2 regions of the Psychrobacillus sp. FSL K6-4046 genome follow, and region 2 is predicted to be linked to the other one. Evidence: predicted binding sites of a transcription regulator. Region 2 holds the regulator's gene; the other holds the start of a gene.
What was found. Region 2 encodes CtsR, which represses protease genes until heat stress. Its sites were predicted from a motif close to ATGGTCAATAAAGGTCAAACA; they were not measured.

Region 1 (9,682 bases), 1.2 Mb from region 2:
GTCCGATACGTCCAAATCCGTTAATAGCTAATTTTACTGTCATTATAAAATTCCTCCTAAATGTTTTTTGGGATCACTTTCATCATTTCATTGGCCGCACCTTCATCTGTTACGAGAACAGTTTGCAATGGAGCCTGCTTGAAATAAGAAATAAGCGCGTTGGCTTTTTTTGCCCCGCCTGCGACTGCAAGCAGATGCTCTATATGCTGAAGCTGATTTAATTGAACACCGATTGTGCGAATATGGTGAACAGCTTCACCGTGATTGTTGAAATAATAGCCAAACGATTCACTGACTGCACCTCTACTTGTTAGAAGCTCAATCTCCTCGTCACTCGAATTTCTTCTCTTGGCCATCTCTAATGCATCGCCTATTCCATGAATAATGATGTTTGTCCTTTCATAAAGGTCCATCATTTCTTGGATAAAAGGCTCCTTCTTCATCGTCATATATGCCTCTTCGCTTAAGCGATCCGGTATATATAACGTCCGGTAGGTTCCATTCATCTTGCTAGCAAACAAAGACGCAATGGTATTTGCTTGTAGCCTGACATCCTTCCCTACCCCTCCTCTTGCCGCAATAAACAACAAATCCTTCCATCTGGACGATTCGGTCATGGCATGGGAGATGGATGCAATCGTTGATCCACCAGTAACTGCAACGATGTATTCATCCAGTAAAATACTCTCTAAATACTTTGCTGCCTCCTGGGATAAAAGCATAGATGTGTTAGTATCAGTATCTACATTTCCCGGAACAATAATCACATCTTTTATATTTAAATATTTCTTTAACATTAGCTCCATTTGTGATCGACCAGACCACATACGGACTACTTCTTTTAAATCTATTAAAACCTCATTGCCCTCTGCTGTAATAGCCGCTCCCTCACGAGAAACTTCTATTAAGCCTTTAGTCCTTAGAGCGTCCAATTCCTTACGAGTTTCACGCTCCGTTAAGTCTAGCTGTTCTCCAAGAACCCGACGGCCAATACCTCTGGTCAGCTGGATAGTTTGGAGAATACGATACCTCTTCTGAAGCAGCTCACTCATCTCTGGCATTAGCTTTAGCTGTGCACTTAGAAAAGAATCCATTTGTCACATCCCACGCTAGTGGTGACATATTTGTCCCACATGTATTAAAAATGTCCCATCTACTTAAAAAAAATTTAATTTCTATAATCATAATACTTTAATATATTCCAAATAGCAATATATGTGTTTGGAAGCATTATTTTTCTAATGCTTCCAGCAGTGTCACATAGTCGAGATTCCCGTACTGTATGATTTCTCCATGATATTCCACAACCGGAATCATGAGCATAAATTTTTCGTGCAGCTGATCATCTTCTTCTATATTATGCTCCACTATTTGAAATGGCACGTCCTCCTGCACCAGCTTCAGCATCATTCTTCCGTCCTCACATAAATGACAACCTGGTCTTGTATAGAAATGGACAATCATTTTCTGTGTCCCCCCATCGTTTAGCTTCTCTTATTATAAACTTTTAACCTATTAAAAGCGTGCCGAATGTTTTGCATACAAAATATTCCTTAAAAGGTAAAATAGAAGAGGATGTATTTCATTTTTAAAATACGAACTAATTAAAGAGAATAATGAAGTGTAAATGATGTTTTATGAGAATGTAGAGTTGATTTCCGCTCTAGGCGAACGCTTTCCGTGGGGTGAGCGATAAGCCATCACCCATCGCTTACGCGCGTGGTTGTGATGTCTTATCTGTCTCACTCATCCCACTGGTGTCGTCGCCTGCCGCTTCAATCAATAGAAAGAAAATGTTCGTGTTTGATTGGTGAAGGGCTATTCCACTAGGACTTTATTGGATAATTCACATTCTATTTAATAAAAGCGATACTTTTCATTTATTCGTTCGTCTATTGCACTAAGGGGGTCAGGAGATGGAAATGGAACAGCTATATAGAGATCACAGCGACCGGGTTTACAGCTATATTTACTTACTTGTCCGTCATAAAGAAAGTGCTGAGGACCTTACACAGGAAACCTTTTACAAAGCATTTAAAGGATTTAAAACGTTTGATAAGCAAGCATCGACTGCTACGTGGATCCTAAAAATTGCTCGCAATGTTACCTATGATTATTTCAGAAGAAAACGAGTGGTTCAATTTTTTTCATTTGAAAAGAATCATGATATAGAAACAAAGGGGCTTTCCCCAGAAAGTCACGTCGAACAAAAAGAAAAGCTGACACGGATGTATGATTCCTTGCGCCTGCTAAAGAAGGATTATCAAGAGGTAATCATCCTGCGAAAAATCCAGGAATGCTCCATCCAGGAAACTGCCTACATTCTCGGATGGACCGAGGCAAAGGTCAAGATGAAAATGATGCGTGCACTCGAGGCGCTAAAAAAGGAATTTCATCAAAAAGGGGGTTATGTAAATGGAACCGTCAAAGGAATTTGATGAGCTTTTTGAGGAAATGAAGCATGTTGAACGTTCTAATGAAGCAAGACGAAATACATGGCTAGCGATAAAGGAACGAATGGAAAAGAAAAAAAGTAGAATATTTCCCGCCATCCTTGCATTAGCAGCAATTGCCATCGCCTCCTTTTTCCTGTTCACAAATATGATTCCAGCAGAAACTGAGCAAACAGCACAACCTCTTACGAATGAGGAAGTGATTATGGCCGTCATTGAAAAAGAATATAATGGGCCGGATATGGAACTTGAAAGGTTACTAAGGGCATGGTTTGAACTGCAAAGTAAAACCCCTACAAAGAACCAGGATGAGTACAATAAGCTGCTACAATCGAAGGAAAGTACAGATTATACTAATTATTTTTACAAAAGCTTTGGTGATTATTTCACAAAAGATATGATGGAACAGGCTATTAGCACTGTAATGGTGTTCAAATATAATTCCCAATTAATAGACAGCAATTTAGACATGCAATTAGAGAAGGTCCAGATAACACAGGATAAGGATCATCCAACTATTTATCGAGCTACCGTGGAGGTTTCCTTGACAAACGATAAAGACCAGAAAATCTTTCACACGTTAAAAGAAGAATATATCTTTTCTAAAACAGAGCCTGGAAAAATAGGGAGATATAACTTAATGTTAGCTACAGATGGCAAACATCTATATGATATCATCCCAAATTTTGATGCCTATTTTAATAACAGGAAGCCAGTTATCGACGTTTCGTTCGATTCCATTTGCTTCAATGGAAGAACTGGCTCCAATCAAATAAACGGCTGTACAACTGACACAGTTCAAATAAATGAAATAATGGAATCCATTAACGATTTACCTATTCAAGAGGTTACCGAGGAGGAAAGCAGCTGGAGAGCTGAATTGTTGTCTCAAAGGAACAGCTATCAAATCTATTTAACAAACGAAGCAAATCAAGAAAAGACATTATACACGGTGACTCTATACGATGATGGCAAGCTAGTGTACGCTCCTGGCTTGGACATGGGGATTACTGGCGATATCACGATAGGCTCTCATCGAGATGTCTACAAGAAGGTTATTCAGATGCTTCAAACATTTAAAGAAGTAGACTAGCAGAGAAAATGATTCCTGATTGAAACGAGCTGGTTATGACTAGCTCGTTTTATCTTTGTTTTTCTTCCGATAAAAATAACGCCAAGTATAAAAAATCACCCAAAATGCTAAAAGAACAACAAACTGATAGTTTGTATCACTATAATTAACCATAAGGATTATTATAATAAATGTTGGTATAGCTAAATAACACCACATTCTTACTTCCTTGTTTTTAAAACTTAATTCAAACCGTTCACTCATAGACCCCAACCCTTTTGCCGCCTACCTTCACCAGCTGGCTAGTCTACCTGAGATTCCTAGCGTTTTAATTTACGACAATCACTCCATGGATTACTACAATCACTGCCTAGTTTACGACAATACCCTCGAAGATTACTACAATCCAATCCCATGGACTCTCTCTGATGAATTTTTACGACAATCACAGCGTAGTTTACTACAATACCTCATAACGAAAGATAATAGCCTTTATCTTCACAAAAAAAAATGAAAAAAACGATTCGTTTTCTTCATTTGTTTTTTATTTGATTGCCTCTTAGGCTCTACATTTTTTTGCTTTGCTGGAGAATTTGTGATTCTCCTGTACGTTCCCATTCTTCTACTGTTTCATATGCTTTTTCAGGAGAATATCCCTTTCCAACAAGAACTCCCATTAAAATAAACTCTTGAAGGATATGTGTCATATTAATTCCTCTTTCAACGTCTTCCATGCCTTCTTTAACCAGAAATTCTGTGTGCTTAACCCACTCATCTGGAGTCTTCCCATAATATTTTGTATTTCCATTTCCATGTTCCATCTCCATTGCATCCGCTTTAGTTTTATGAACTGTACCAAATGGGTGGTTTGGCGGGGCATAGATGGAATATAGTTTCAAAGGAACATTTCCGGTATTTGTAAGATTATGCCACGTTCCAGCGGGTATTACAATTGCTGTGTCATCGAATACACTCCATTGCAAATTTAGATTATCTTTACTGTTACCCATTTGAACTATTCCTTGACCTTGTTCAATACGTAGAAATTGATCCACCTCAGGGTGTATTTCCAAACCAATATCTTCCCCTACATTAAGGCTCATTAAAGTGACTTGCAAACGACTTCCTGTCCATAGTGCAGTACGAAACGTCTGATTTACTTTGGTTGCTTCATTAATATTAATAACAAAAGGGTTTGCTCCATAGTCTTTTAACACGTTCTCATAATAAGAATGGTGTGAACCAAATGCCACCTCATTCGGAACTGCCCAATAACCATGAGTGTTTCCGTAGATATACTGTGGAGAATTTGCATAATAAGGATATTGATACATATAAGGTGCATAATACATTTTTATCAATCCCTTCACTTCATTTTATTAATAATCCATCTTATGTGTGGTGGCAGCAGGGTATACTAAATGTTGTCATAAGAGAACAATTTGAGATTAAAAACGACGACAATTACTCCACGTTTTCCTACAATCAACGTTTCTTACTCCCCCTACCACTACCCCCAAAAGAGCAGCGTGTTCTAACGGATTCGTTTGATGAGAAGAAGACACGAGAACGTAATCAACGAGTAATAAACCAGAATGATCACAAACATGAGAAAAGAAAGTCATTCTTGCTGATGAAATGCTCTTGATTAGAAAACGTCAAAAATTTATTGAAGCTAGCTCTTCCATAAAGGTTAAAAACGGGATGCCGTTGAATATAATAATTTATCGTTTAACGATAGCTTTATTGCATTTTGAAACTCATACATTCCTTATTAAAATTTTCTGGTTGCTGTGAAACACAAGCTTAGATGAAAAGGGGAAACAAAATGAAAACAAAATGGCTTTTGAGTAGTAGTGCCGTAGTGATGGGCTTGTTGGGGTTGGCAGGAACCTTTGTTCCCGAAGAAATTTCAAATATATTAGAAATTGAACCCTCGCCCATTACTCTGATTCTTCTGCAAATCATTGGAGGACTATATTTAGGTTTTGCAATGCTGAACTGGTTTACACGTTCTTCCCTAATCGGCGGCATCTATAACAGACCTGTCGTATTGGGAAATCTGATACATTGCCTCGTTGTCTTTTTTGCCCTAATACGGCATCTGGCAGAGGATTTTCATTTCATATTTGTTATTTTGACATTAGTTTACCTTGGGTTTGCCATCTGGTTCACATTGGTGATGCGCTCGAATCCATTAAGAAATCAATCAAAAATGTCTGCCTAACATATATAAACGGGAATTTATATAGGGCGTCTCACTTTTTAAGTTCACCATGCGGAACTAGTCTTTTAAGCAATACAAAATATATTAAAACAATAAAAATTCCTACTTTATAAAAGAAGGAATTTTTATTGTTTATTCCATTATGAGAATCTAAGTGGAAGATTACTCGATATTTATGGGTCAAATTTTTTAAAATTGAGAAGGGTTATGAATTTAATATCATTGTTCCAGTGATTTCAAAACAATTTTCTTCCTCCAATTAACAAAATTATTAGCAGTGCAATTAGAAGAATTGTATCCCCATTTGCTTTGCTTTTTTACGTGCTCTCCCCGTGTACAGAGCCAGTTAATCTATTTCTCCCACCTTAATTTCTCTAAACCTTTAACACAAACTCTGCTTCGCCTTCGTTAATGTTGCCCGTTTTCTGGAAGCCGAGGCTTTCATAGAGCTTGATGGCTATTTCGTTTTCCGGCTCCGTTGATAAATAGATGGAATTGCAGCCGTCCAATTGCTTCATTTCATCCAGCACTAGCTCTACTGCTTTTCTGCCATAGCCTTTTCCTTGGCTTTTATGATCGATCATAAAGCGGCAGATCCAGTAGTTTGCAGTTTCTTCATCAAACCCGTACATGGCAAAGCCAATGAGCTTGTCCTCTGCTTCGACACCTTTTATAGTCCATCCAGTTTCATAGACTGATTGGGTGATGGATAATGCGTTGGAGGCAACAAATTTCTCTACTACGGTTCCTTTGCCATCCTCGTTAGTTGTTAGAAGGACTGTTTTCAGCCAGTTATCCTTATTTATTTCTACTAGTTTCATTCTGCTTCCCCGTTTCTTTTATTAATCTCTCTGCTTTTTTCTTTTACCATTTACCATTCTAGATAGGAGGAAGATGACTAAAAGGATAATGATTATGGTTGGGATAGAGATACTGTCCTGTAGGCTGTTACTCGTATAGGGCTGTGGCTTCGTTAGCCCCTCCGTAATACCGTAATGCTTGGAAACCTCATTGGACAATGCCTGATAGGTGGAGATTACAGCCTCATCGATTAGACCCTGGTTTAAATAAGGCATTGTATACCGATCGATTATCTGATCTATTTTGGCATCTGAAAGTGCTTTTTCCAAGTCACGGTCCACTGTAATCTCTACTGCCGGACCTCCTCCGTTAACCGGATCCGTCTCGATTAAAAATAGTAAGCCATTCTTATTTCGTACACTTCCTATTTGGTTTTCTCGAATGACGTCCATGTTAAACTCACTTGCCGACTGGTCTCCTACATGCTCGATAATCATCACAACTAGCTGAGCAGTCGTTCCTTTTTTTAATTTATCTCCCAGTATTTTTACTTCCTGCTTCGTTTCTTCTGTTAAAAAGTTCTCTTCATCTACTAAATAGGTATCCTTTGATATATCCCCAGCAGCCCCTGTACTTAAAGGAGAGAACAACAAAATAAGGAAGGTTATAACTAGCAGATGTATTGTTTTTTTCAACAGTGCCATTCCCCTTTCAGCCTGCAGTCTCATCATTTTTATTTTATTCTGATAAGTTAATTATATTATACATGAATTATGACTATTAGAAGTCCCTTTTACGAGTTTAATATAGGAAAAGAGTGGTAATGATATAGATTAGACAGTAAATAAAGGAGGTAAACAAATGGACCAAGTACATAACGAGGATTTAACACCAAAAGAAGCCATTGATGCACTGGAGAAGATTCAAGGAAAATTCCCTGGAGCGAGGCGCGCACACGCTAAGGGGGATATGTATGAGGCAACATTTCTTCCGAATGGGAATGCTGTACCCTATACGGTTGCACCCCATCTTCATAGAGAAGCAATTCCTGCTACTGCTCGTTTTTCCAATAGCCCCCCTAACCCTGCCTCCGTCGATTATCTTGTTCCTGCCAAAGGGCTCGCCGTTCAATTTCAGCTACCCGATGGAAGCTTCACCAATTTAGTGAGCTCTACTGTACCGATGTTCGTCACAAGCAGTCCTAGAGAGTTTATCGATATGATCGAAATATTTACGGATAAAAAAACTGGGATTAAAACGATTGACCGGGCCATTAATATGGTGGAGCTAGTTTCTAAAAAATATCCACATAGCAAAGAGGTCATTCAAATCATTAAGGAGCAGGCAAAGCAGCCACCAACGAGCTACGCTGAGCTTCACTACTATCCTATCCACGCCTTCTATTTCGTTAATAAAGACGGCGAACGCCAAGCAATCAAATACGAATGGGTCCCAGTTGATGAAACAAAAGATTCTACTCTAACAAGCAAATCGATTTCAGCCAACTATTTGACGGAGGAGCTAGACGACCGATTAAAACGGGGGCCAGTCCAGTTTGATCTGTTCATCCGCTTAGCAGAGGAAGGGGATAACCCAAACGATGCGACGGATATGTGGCCAGAAGATAGAAGAAAAGTGAATATAGGTCGTTTGGAAATTAGAAATAAAATACATCCTAAGGAAGACATTGTTTTCGACCCAACGATTGTTCCAAAGGGAATCGAGCTAACAGACGATCCCATACTACACTTTCGAAGTGGAGCATATGCTGAATCATATGAGAGGAGAAGTAAGAATGAATAAGAAAGCCCCAAACACATAGTAAATGAGCATAAAAAAACACTCGAACGAATTCGAGTGTTTCTAACTGTTATGGACGCCCCTGGAGGGAATCGAACCCCCATCTCAAGAACCGGAATCTTACGTCATATCCATTAAACTACAGGGGCAAGCGACCTTTCTATTATACAAATGGTATAGGAATAATTCAAGTAAACATTTCAAAGCTTAATATTTGACCTTCCTTGACCATTCCATGTATGATAAAGTTACAACTGAGGCAGAATTTCTCAGTACACACTAAAAAAACACTAACAATTACCTTGAAGGAGGCAATCCAGGATGAATTTAATCCCTACAGTTATTGAACAAACAAATCGCGGCGAGCGTGCGTATGACATTTATTCTAGATTATTAAAAGACCGCATCATCATGCTTGGTAGCGCGATTGATGACAACGTATCAAACTCGATCGTTGCCCAGCTTTTATTCCTAGAAGCAGAGGATCCAGAAAAAGATATCTCTATCTATATCAATAGCCCAGGCGGAAGTATTACAGCAGGTATGGCTATCTACGATACAATGCAATTCATTAAACCAGACGTACAAACTATTTGTATCGGTATGGCAGCATCAATGGGTGCTTTCTTACTTACAGCTGGAACAAAAGGCAAACGCTATGCACTTCCAAATGCTGAGGTTATGATTCACCAACCACTTGGTGGAGCTCAAGGGCAAGCAACGGAAATCGAGATTGCAGCAAAACGTATCTTATACCTACGCGACAAGCTAAACCAAATTATGGCTGAACGTACTGGTCAACCGATTGAAGTCGTTTCAAAAGACACAGATCGCGATAACTTCATGCCAGCAGAGCGTGCATTAGAATACGGTCTAATCGACCATATCATCTCACGCAGCGACATGAAAAAAGATGTAAAATAATATAATATAAATCCAAGGCGGTCATTCTCTGCCTTGGATTTTTTTATAAAAAGATGAAAGGTTGTGTTCCATTTGCTATATACAATAAGTTCTCTGTTAATCATATTGTCCTTAGTCATTTACATCGTAAGTCTACAAAGCAAAATAAAAAAATTAGAATCACAACAGGCCCTTCCGTTTAAAGGAGACAAAGCCTTAGAAAAACAAATCGTAGAGATGAATAATAATGACAGCAGCCAGGTTGAAATGGTCAAGCTTGTTCGGAATGAAACAGGCTTAGGACTAGTACCAGCAAAGAAATATGTAGATAAGGTGCTTAACCATATTTAATGTCATTCTACAAAAAAAAGCTGTTATCTAATCCAAGCGGACTAGATAACAGCTCTCTTTATTTATTCAGCATTA
Region 2 (9,682 bases):
TAAGCGTGTATTAGAAATGCGGGCTGCAGACTTAATTAATATTAAATTAATGAAATCTGGTGGCATTTATCAGGCATTAAAGATTAATACATTGGCAGAGGCAAATGATATCACATGTATGGTAGGGAGTATGATTGAAACTAAAATAGGAATAACAGCAGCAGCTCATTTGGCAGCGAGTCAGCCTAATATCCTTTTTTATGATTTTGATGCCCCTTTAATGCTGGCGGAGGACATTGTTACAGGCGGTGTCGTCTACCAAGCTAGCACGATGACCTTTTCGAAATCCTATGGGCTAGGCATTGCGAGCGTTAAAATAGGGGAGGGACAAAAATGACAGTAGAAAAAAGTTATTGGGCCTGTGCAGTAAAGGTTGCGACGGTCTGGACAGAGCCGGCTTCCGCTCGGGAAGTAGATGCTCCAGGAATATCCAATCCTGTACAGCTTGTTGAATGGCTAGAAGCTTTGCCATACAAGGAGCGACTAGCCCTTTGTGATGAGAACCGTGTTCAAACTCAGCTTCTTTATGGAGAGCCAGTTATTGTGGATGAGATAAAGGACGATTGGGCTAAAATAATCGCAGTCTGGCAGCCCTCTAAAAAAGACGAAAGAGGCTATCCGGGTTGGGTGCCGTTGGCTCAATTGAAAGAAATAGTAGAGGCTGGCAACAAAGGAATTGTTCGAGTAAAGAGTACAAGAAGCCAGTTATGGGATCCGGAAGAAAAACCATTACTGATTCTACCTTTTAATACAATTCTACCTGTTCTATCGGAAACAGATGATTTCTATAAGGTTCGAGCGCCACATGGAGAGGGGCTGCTCCGAAAAGAAAATGTGCAATATGCTGCATCTAAGGAACAATTACCAAAACTCCCACTAGAGGAAACTGTGAGGCTGGGGGAAGCCTACTTAGACTTACCATATCTATGGGGAGGGATGTCTCCATATGGCTTTGATTGCTCAGGATTTTCATACAACATGTTAAAGGCGTGTGGCTATTTTATCCCACGCGATGCAAGTGATCAGGCGAGAGAAGGTATAGAGGTCTCTAAGGATGAACCTTCTTCATGGAAAAAGGGAGACTTGCTATTTTTTGCAAATGACGAAGGCACAGGCTCAGTTCGTCATGTTGGATTTTACTATGGGAATGGTCAATTATTACATTCACCTTCAACAGGGAAGTCAGTGGAAATTTTAGTATTAGAAGGCTCCAAGCTACAAAAAGAGATATGTGCTGTGAGAAGATATGCCGTTTAGGGGGGAAAGATATGACGGAGAATGTACTATTATCTGTAAAGGATTTAAAGAGACATTTTGATATTGGTCAAGGCAGCACTTTAAAGGCAGTGGATGGGATTAGCTTTGACATACTCAAGGGAGAAACATTTGGCTTAGTTGGGGAATCGGGCTGTGGTAAATCTACCGCTGGACGTACTATCCTAGGTCTGTATAACCGGACTGAGGGAGATGTGCTATTCGAACAAAAGAATGTACATGAAATGAATGATAAAGAACGCAAAAATTATTTGAAGAAAATGCAAATGATTTTCCAAGATCCCTACGCATCTCTAAATCCTAGGTCCACAGTCCTCGAAATTATTGCAGAGCCTATCGAAATTCATAAATTATATAGCTCTAAAAAAGAGGTTAGAGATAGAGTTTACGAGCTGTTAGAAGATGTCGGACTAAATCGAGATCATGCTAATAGGTACCCACATGAATTCTCAGGCGGACAAAGACAACGTATAGGAATTGCGCGAGCCCTGGCATTAGATCCGGAATTTATCATAGCAGATGAGCCAATATCAGCGTTGGACGTTTCTGTACAAGCTCAAGTAGTAAAATTGTTACAGCGTCTTCAAAAGGAAAAAGGGTTAACCTATTTATTTATCGCTCATGATCTATCTATGGTTAAATATATTTCTGATCGTATTGGTGTAATGTATTTAGGGCATATGGTTGAACTAACAACAAGTAGTCAGCTTTATGAAAGCCCATTACATCCATATACGCAGGCATTGTTGTCGGCAATTCCAATTCCAGACCCTGATATTGAGGAATCCCGTCAACGGATTATCCTACAAGGCGAGCTACCAAGTCCGATCAATCCACCTTCGGGTTGTGTATTCAGGACAAGATGTCCTCATGCGATGTCTATATGTGCAGAGAAAAAGCCGATTTGGAAAGAGCAGGAACCAGGCCATTTTGTTGCCTGTCATCTTTATAATTAATATGGGATTACACCAGTCTGATTGAAATGGATTGGTGTTTTTTTATTTTGATTTATAGCTATGTAGAAGGAAAACGAATTAATTTAGAATATTATAGAACTTATTCAAATTTGAGACGTATAAGTTAATGGAGATCAAATTAGTGATAAGGAAGGTGAGTTAATTGGAACAAAAAACAATAGTACGGTTACAAAATCTTTCTAAAGTAATCGGGACAAAGAAAATTATCGACGACCTGACATTAGACTTGTATTCTGGGCAAATAACAGGATTCTTAGGGCCGAATGGAGCAGGGAAAACAACAACTATACGGATGATGACTGGTCTTATGAAGCCAACATCAGGAGAGGTGTTTATAGAAGGCAAGCCTTTGTCCGAGGATTTTGAGGGGTCCATGAGCAAGGTAGGGGTAATTGTAGAGAACCCTGAAATGTATAAGTTTATGAGCGGATATAAAAATCTCGTTCATTTTGCTCGAATGAATAAGAACATCACCAAAGAACGTATTGATGAAGTAATTGCTCAGGTGGGACTTCAAAAGCGTATTCACGAAAAGGTATCCACCTATTCTTTAGGAATGAGACAGCGTCTTGGCCTAGCACAGGCTATCCTACATAAGCCTAAATTTCTTATTTTAGACGAGCCCACAAACGGGTTAGATCCTGCAGGGATTCGGGAATTCCGCACATACTTAAAAAAGATCGCAGTAGAAGATGGTGTTGCTATCTTTGTTTCAAGTCATTTGCTCGCAGAGATAGAATTAATGTGTGATAGAATTGCTGTTATTCAAAATGGGAAGCTCTTATCTATTCAAGAGGTAAATGAACAGCAAAAATCTTATTATTACATCGAAGCATCTGAACTAGAAAAAGTAGTAGATTTCTTTAAACATAAAGAGATTACAATGGAGGCTCAAGGAAGTGGTTTTATAATTCCACTTAATAAAGAGGAAGTGCCTGCATTAGTTGCAGAGATGATTGCGAATGGCCTACAAATCTATTCCATCACTCCAAATAGAAAAACATTAGAAGATCAATTCTTAGAAATTACAGGAGGTGGACAAATTGCTGAATCTCGTGCGAAATGAGTGGTTAAAACTATGGAGTAAAAAAGCAACCTGGATTATGGCTATACTGCTCGTATTAGTAATGCTTGGTTCTGCTGGCTTTGTGAAATGGATGAATTCCTTGGAAGTAGGACAGGACGAATCAGGAGAAGCTATTACAGTTAGTCAGATGGCTGCTAGCTCAGAGGATCCAGAAATAACTAAATATAGATTGGATAATGAACTGCCACCACCAATTATAGATGATAGTGCACAAGGCTTTTTCACTGGCCTTCCTGGTATGATGTCAGTTGTTACATTACTTACAGTAGTTGTTGCAGGTGGTATAGTCGCTTCTGAATTTTCTCAAGGAACGATTAAAATGTTATTAACAAGACCAGTGAAACGTTGGAAAATTCTAACGTCTAAACTTTTAACGGTTGGTTTATTTGCAGTAGCAATGACTGGTATTCTTCTTATTTCAGGTATCATTTTTGGATATATATTCTTTGATAATGTACCAGGAACCCAATTAGAGTTAGTAGACGGTGCTGTAGTTGAAGTTTCATTCTGGGGTAGATTGTTACTGTTAACTGCTTTATCGCTAATCAATGTATTAGTGATTGGAACGTTGGCCTTTATGATTGGCTCTGTTTTCCGTTCGAGCTCATTGGCAATAGGAATATCTATTTTCTTGATGTTTACAGGAGTACAAGTAACCGGTGTTCTCGCGATGTTGGAAATAGAATTTTCAAAGTACATTTTATTTGCTAATACAAATTTAAGTCAATTTATCGGAACAAAAGAGCCGCTACTTGAAAGTATGTCTATGGGCTTCTCTATTGTCGTAATTGCTGTGTACCTAGTGATATTCCTTGTGACAAGCTACTGGTCATTTACAAAACGTGATGTCACGGCATAATTGCCTATTGCATATTTCAAAAACTTGTAGTATTCTGAATTTAACTTAAAGAAAGAGGTGAAGCATTATGGCTATTGTATATAATTCGATTCGAATCAGTAAGCTCATGATGTCTCACCCTGTTATTTTCTAAAATGTAGGCGGAATAGGTATTAGTTTGATTGTATACAGACAATCGAGCTTATTTCTTCATACTTTTTGAAATTTCTTTACTAATGAACGGGAGACCATGATTGCTGATTCGAGCAATCATGGTTTTTTTGTTGCCCAGTAATTCGCTTAATATAATGGCGATTCAAATATTTTAATGGGAAAATTAGGAGGAAATTGAAATTGAATTTAATCGAACAGTATGGATGGAATAGTAAATGGGAAGAAAAGATGTCGAACAAAGGATTAGTAGGTCGAGTTTTACTCGAACATAAGCATTCTTATCGAGTAATTACGAATGAAGGTGAGTGGCTTTGCTCTCTTTCGGGTAGATTTAAGTTTGATCACAACCGTGAAGCCTACCCAGCCGTAGGAGATTGGGTGGTTTTAGAGCAGATGCCCGGAGAAGATAAAGGTATTATTCAACAGGTTTTACCGAGACAATCCCAATTCTCGAGAAAAGTGGCAGGTACAACAACAGAAATCCAATTGGTAGCAGTGAATGTAGACTATGTATTTTTAGTGATGTCACTCAACCATGATTTTAATATAAGAAGGTTAGAGCGCTATCTACTTGCAGCTTGGGATTCTGGTGCTACACCTGTCGTGGTACTAACGAAAAAAGACGCTTGTGAACAGGTGGATTATTTCATCAGTGAAGTCGAAATGATTGCATTTGGCGTAAATGTATTCGCTGTATCTAGTGTCACGGGAGAGGGAATAGATGACTTAGCCGCTCTCCTAGTCAACGGTAAAACGGGGGCCTTACTAGGTTCTTCAGGCGTAGGGAAATCCTCTTTGATCAATGCTCTATCTGGTGAGGATGTAATGGAGGTTAGCGATATTCGAACGGATGACAGTAAAGGACGTCATACAACCACTCATAGAGAGCTTTCCTTATTACCTGGTGGGGGACTATTAATTGATACCCCGGGAATGAGAGAGTTCCAGCTCTGGGATTCTAGCGAAGGTATTAGCAACAGTTTTCAGGATATCGAAGAACTTGCTATCGAATGCAGATTTAGAGACTGCCAGCATAAAAAAGAGCCGGGCTGCGCCATTCAAGAAGCCATTCAAACTGGTTTACTAAAAGAGGATAGATATGTAAGCTATGTAAAATTATTGCGTGAGCTTGCTCATATCGAGCGTAAAAACAACTTAGCTGCTCAAAAAACAGAACGTGATAAATGGAAGCAAGTATCGAAGATCCAAAAAACCAATAAGAGAAGAAAAGTTTAATAGAGGTGCATATGATTCGATTAATTGATCACCAAAAGCATTCTATAGCAGAGGAAATGCTCGAAATACAGCTTCCGGCTTACCGCAAGGAAGCAGAGATTATCGGTTTTGAAGGCATACCACAGCTTAAGGAAACAATCGAGGATATTAAAGTATCTAAAGAGATTTTTATAGGAAAGTATCATATGGAGAAGCTACTTGGTTTTATCTCCTATGAATATGAGGGAGACGTAGTAAGTATTTGTAGGTTAGTTGTCCACCCAAATTATTTTAGAAAAGGGATAGCTTCTGAGTTGCTCCAGCATGTTTTGAGCACTACTTCAAAAGCTGTAAGTATAATAGTTTCTACCGGCGCAAAAAATTTACCAGCTCTTGCTTTGTATGAAAGACATCACTTTTTCAAAGTACAAAATATTGAGGTAGAGCCAACAATTTTTATTACGCAGCTTAAATACAATTCACAAATATAAGAATATAAGTTTTCATTTTGATACACCCTAAAACTACTGACAATAAATGTTGGTAGTTTTTTTGTTTCTTTTATGCTAGGCAAATGAATTGCACAACCAAAAAATTCATTATATAATATAGTCAAAGATAGTCAAAGTCAGTTTTTGTGAGAAGAGGTGAGAGAAGATGAAAAATATATCTGACATTATTGAAGGTTATTTGAAGGCAATTATCGAACAAGAAAGTAGAGGGCAAATTGAAATCAAAAGAAGCGAGATCGCAGAAAAATTTCAATGTGTACCTTCACAAATAAATTATGTAATAAACACCCGATTCACACTGGATCGTGGATATTTGGTGGAAAGTAAACGTGGTGGTGGTGGGTATATTCGAATTCTCCGCGTTCGAGCCCACACAAAAGCTGAATTAATTGAGCATATAATACAAAGTCTGGAAGCAGGAGCATCTGCATCCACTACAGAGGATATTGTTTTTCGTTTATTGGATGAAGAGGTTATTACGAAAAGAGAGGCGAAGATAATTTTAGCAGCTCTAGACAGAACAACTTTAGCCATCCCACTACCAGCAAGAGATGAGCTACGAGCACGTATACTATGTGCCATGCTTTTAACACTAAAATATGAAAAAAGTGAAAATTGAACGGGGTGTTGATAAGGTGATTTGTGAAAATTGTAAACAACGGCCAGCTAAAGTGACGGTTACACAAGTGCATAACGGAGAACACTTTGAAAGACATTATTGTGAGGTCTGTGCCAATAGCCTCCACCCGTTTTATGTTGAATACAAACAAGACCCATTATCTCTTCATCAGCTTCTATCTAATTGGTTTAACCAAGCAGATCAGATAGTTCAACAAAAACAACAAAAAACACTTGAATGTGATGAATGTGGCTGGTCTATTGAGAGATTTCTAGAAGAGGGTAAGTTTGGATGTGCATCATGCTACGAAAGCTTCCGTCCTCATTTACCTCAAGCCCTAAAACGTCTACACAATGGTAACACTACACATATTGGAAAAGCACCAGGGCGACTTGGTGAAAAAATAGCTTTAAAGAAACGAATTGAAGCAATTAGGGCTCAAATGAAGCAGGCAGTTGAGCAAGAGCAATTTGAAGATGCCGCGAAGTTAAGAGACGAAGTTAAAGACCTTGAAAAACAACTTGCCGGAGGAGGTGACGATTCACATGTCGATTGAGAACTTTTTAGATAATTCCAGATCTAGTTGGATGGAAGGGGAAGGAGAGCATTCTGACATCGTGATGAGCACCAGAATTCGCTTGGCGAGAAACCTTAATGGTTTTCGCTTCCCTCTAGCATTTACAGAGGACGAAGCGCATAAAATTGACCAATCTGTATCCTCCACACTGTTAGATGCAGATGAAGAATTACAGAAAAATTTTACATCTGTGCATATTAAAGATGTATCTGAGCTAGGGCGTCAAGTCTTGGTTGAAAAACATTTAATAAGTCCTAAGCTCGCAAATTCACCAAATACGGGATCTGTCCTTTTATCAGAAGATGAGTCTGTTAGTGTCATGGTGAATGAAGAGGACCATATTCGAATTCAATGCCTATTTCCAGGACTCCAAATCCAACAAGCTTACGAACGGGCAGATACAATAGATCGTTTATTAGAAAAGGAATTACCATATGCATTTGACGAACAGTTTGGTTATTTGACAAGCTGCCCTACAAACACTGGAACAGGACTTAGAGCATCTGTCATGATGCACTTACCTGCTTTAACAAAAACAAAGCAAATGAATCGAATCGTAACCATTATTTCTCGGCTTGGTATGGTCGTAAGAGGAATATATGGAGAGGGTAGTGAAGCGCTCGGCAATGTTTATCAGGTATCAAATCAAACGACACTTGGTAAGACTGAGGAAGATATACTTGCTGATCTTCAAAGTATAGCAGAACAAATTATTCAAAAAGAAAGAGAAGCAAGAGACGCACTTTTACAGCACTCCCCAAATACATTGGAGGATCGTCTTTACCGTTCACTAGGAACCTTATCCTATGCTCGTCTAATGACCACAGAGGAGGCGGCAAGATGTCTGTCTGATGTGCGTTTAGGAATAGATATTGGACTTATTAAGGATATAGATATGTCCATCCTAAATGAATGTATGATCTTTATGCAGCCTGGTTTTTTACAAAAGTACGCTGGCACTACTTTAAATGCCACGGAGCGTGACATGTTTCGAGCTAAGCTGTTAAGGGAACGTTTGCAAAAAGGAGAAAAAGATAATACAAAAGGAGAGGAACCTGCATGATGTTTAATCGATTTACGCAAAGATCGCAAAAAGTTTTACAATTAGCTCAAGAAGAGGCTATTCGTTTAAAGCATGAATCTATTGGAACAGAACATATTTTACTCGGTCTTATCCGTGAAGGTAGCGGAATTGCCGCAAAAGCATTAGAAGCAATCGAAGTAGATCCAAAAGTGATAGAGGCAGGGATCGAGGAGCTGGTTGGAACTGGAGCAGAGGAAGTTGGTCCGATTGTTCACTATACGCCTCGTGCTAAGAAAGTCATTGAGCTGTCAGTAGATGAATCAAGAAAACTAGGTCACTCATACATTGGAACAGAACATTTACTTCTTGCTTTAATTCGTGAAGGAGAAGGAGTAGCAGCAAGAGTATTGAACAATGCAGGTGTAAGCTTGAACAAGGCGCGTCAGCAAGTGCTTCAATTATTAGGAAGTTCCGATCAATCTCATAGCAATAGTAATAACAACGGAGTCGCTCCTGCTAGTACACCGACATTAGACGGGTTAGCACGCGATTTAACACAAATTGCAAGAGAAGGTACGCTAGATCCTGTAATAGGGCGTAGCAAGGAAATCACACGTGTTATTGAAATATTAGCTCGTCGTACGAAAAATAATCCGGTCCTAATTGGGGAGCCAGGTGTAGGTAAGACTGCTATTGCAGAAGGTCTTGCACAACAAATCGTACAAAATGAGGTTCCTGAAATTTTAAGAGATAAACGTGTAATGACTTTAGATATGGGTACTGTTGTAGCGGGTACTAAATATCGTGGTGAATTTGAAGACCGTCTGAAAAAAGTGATGGATGAAATTCGCCAAGCAGGAAATGTTATTCTTTTCATTGATGAACTTCATACGTTAATCGGTGCAGGTGGAGCAGAGGGGGCAATTGATGCTTCTAATATCTTGAAACCAGCACTGGCTCGAGGAGAAATTCAATGTATCGGTGCTACTACATTAGACGAATATCGCAAATACATTGAAAAAGATGCTGCGCTTGAACGTCGCTTCCAACCAATCCAAGTTGATGAGCCTTCTTCTGAGGAAGCTGTACAAATTATTTATGGGTTACGCGATCGTTATGAAGCACATCACCGTGTGAAAATTACGGATGAAGCAGTAGAAGCGGCAGTTAAAATGTCTGATCGTTACATTTCAGATCGTTTCTTGCCTGATAAAGCAATAGATTTAATTGATGAGGCAGGTTCTAAGGTTCGCCTTCGTTCCTATACAACTCCTCCTAATTTAAAAGAATTAGAAACGAAGCTAGAGGCTGTTCGCTCTGAGAAAAATGCAGCTGTGCAAAGCCAGGAATTTGAGAAGGCAGCTTCTTTCCGAGATAAAGAACA

Region 1: clpP (ATP-dependent Clp endopeptidase proteolytic subunit ClpP) is a predicted target of CtsR. The motif match lies at 8,565-8,585, and genes of this name have one in related genera.

Annotation. Positions count from the first base shown of each region.
Region 1 covers NZ_CP152020.1:1,047,992-1,057,673, reverse strand. The annotation lists gene gap (type I glyceraldehyde-3-phosphate dehydrogenase) at 1-43, opposite strand, end outside; gene MKY09_RS05120 (sugar-binding domain-containing protein) at 57-1,094, opposite strand; gene MKY09_RS05115 (glutaredoxin family protein) at 1,231-1,464, opposite strand; gene MKY09_RS05110 (RNA polymerase sigma factor) at 1,917-2,438, shown strand; gene MKY09_RS05105 (hypothetical protein) at 2,416-3,546, shown strand; gene MKY09_RS05100 (cupin domain-containing protein) at 4,092-4,877, opposite strand; gene MKY09_RS05095 (multidrug DMT transporter permease) at 5,354-5,752, shown strand; gene MKY09_RS05090 (GNAT family N-acetyltransferase) at 6,127-6,573, opposite strand; gene MKY09_RS05085 (TPM domain-containing protein) at 6,595-7,248, opposite strand; gene MKY09_RS05080 (catalase family peroxidase) at 7,415-8,356, shown strand; tRNA gene MKY09_RS05075 (tRNA-Arg) at 8,431-8,502, opposite strand; gene clpP (ATP-dependent Clp endopeptidase proteolytic subunit ClpP) at 8,675-9,277, shown strand; gene MKY09_RS05065 (ribosomal protein L7/L12) at 9,350-9,607, shown strand; gene MKY09_RS05060 (HPr family phosphocarrier protein) at 9,670-9,682, opposite strand, start outside.
Region 2 covers NZ_CP152020.1:3,757,614-3,767,295, reverse strand. The annotation lists gene MKY09_RS18630 (dipeptide epimerase) at 1-337, shown strand, start outside; gene MKY09_RS18625 (C40 family peptidase) at 334-1,257, shown strand; gene MKY09_RS18620 (oligopeptide/dipeptide ABC transporter ATP-binding protein) at 1,269-2,231, shown strand; gene MKY09_RS18615 (ABC transporter ATP-binding protein) at 2,395-3,318, shown strand; gene MKY09_RS18610 (ABC transporter permease) at 3,296-4,198, shown strand; gene rsgA (ribosome small subunit-dependent GTPase A) at 4,526-5,587, shown strand; gene MKY09_RS18600 (GNAT family N-acetyltransferase) at 5,599-6,057, shown strand; gene MKY09_RS18595 (CtsR family transcriptional regulator) at 6,224-6,697, shown strand; gene MKY09_RS18590 (UvrB/UvrC motif-containing protein) at 6,714-7,253, shown strand; gene MKY09_RS18585 (protein arginine kinase) at 7,243-8,337, shown strand; gene MKY09_RS18580 (ATP-dependent Clp protease ATP-binding subunit) at 8,334-9,682, shown strand, end outside.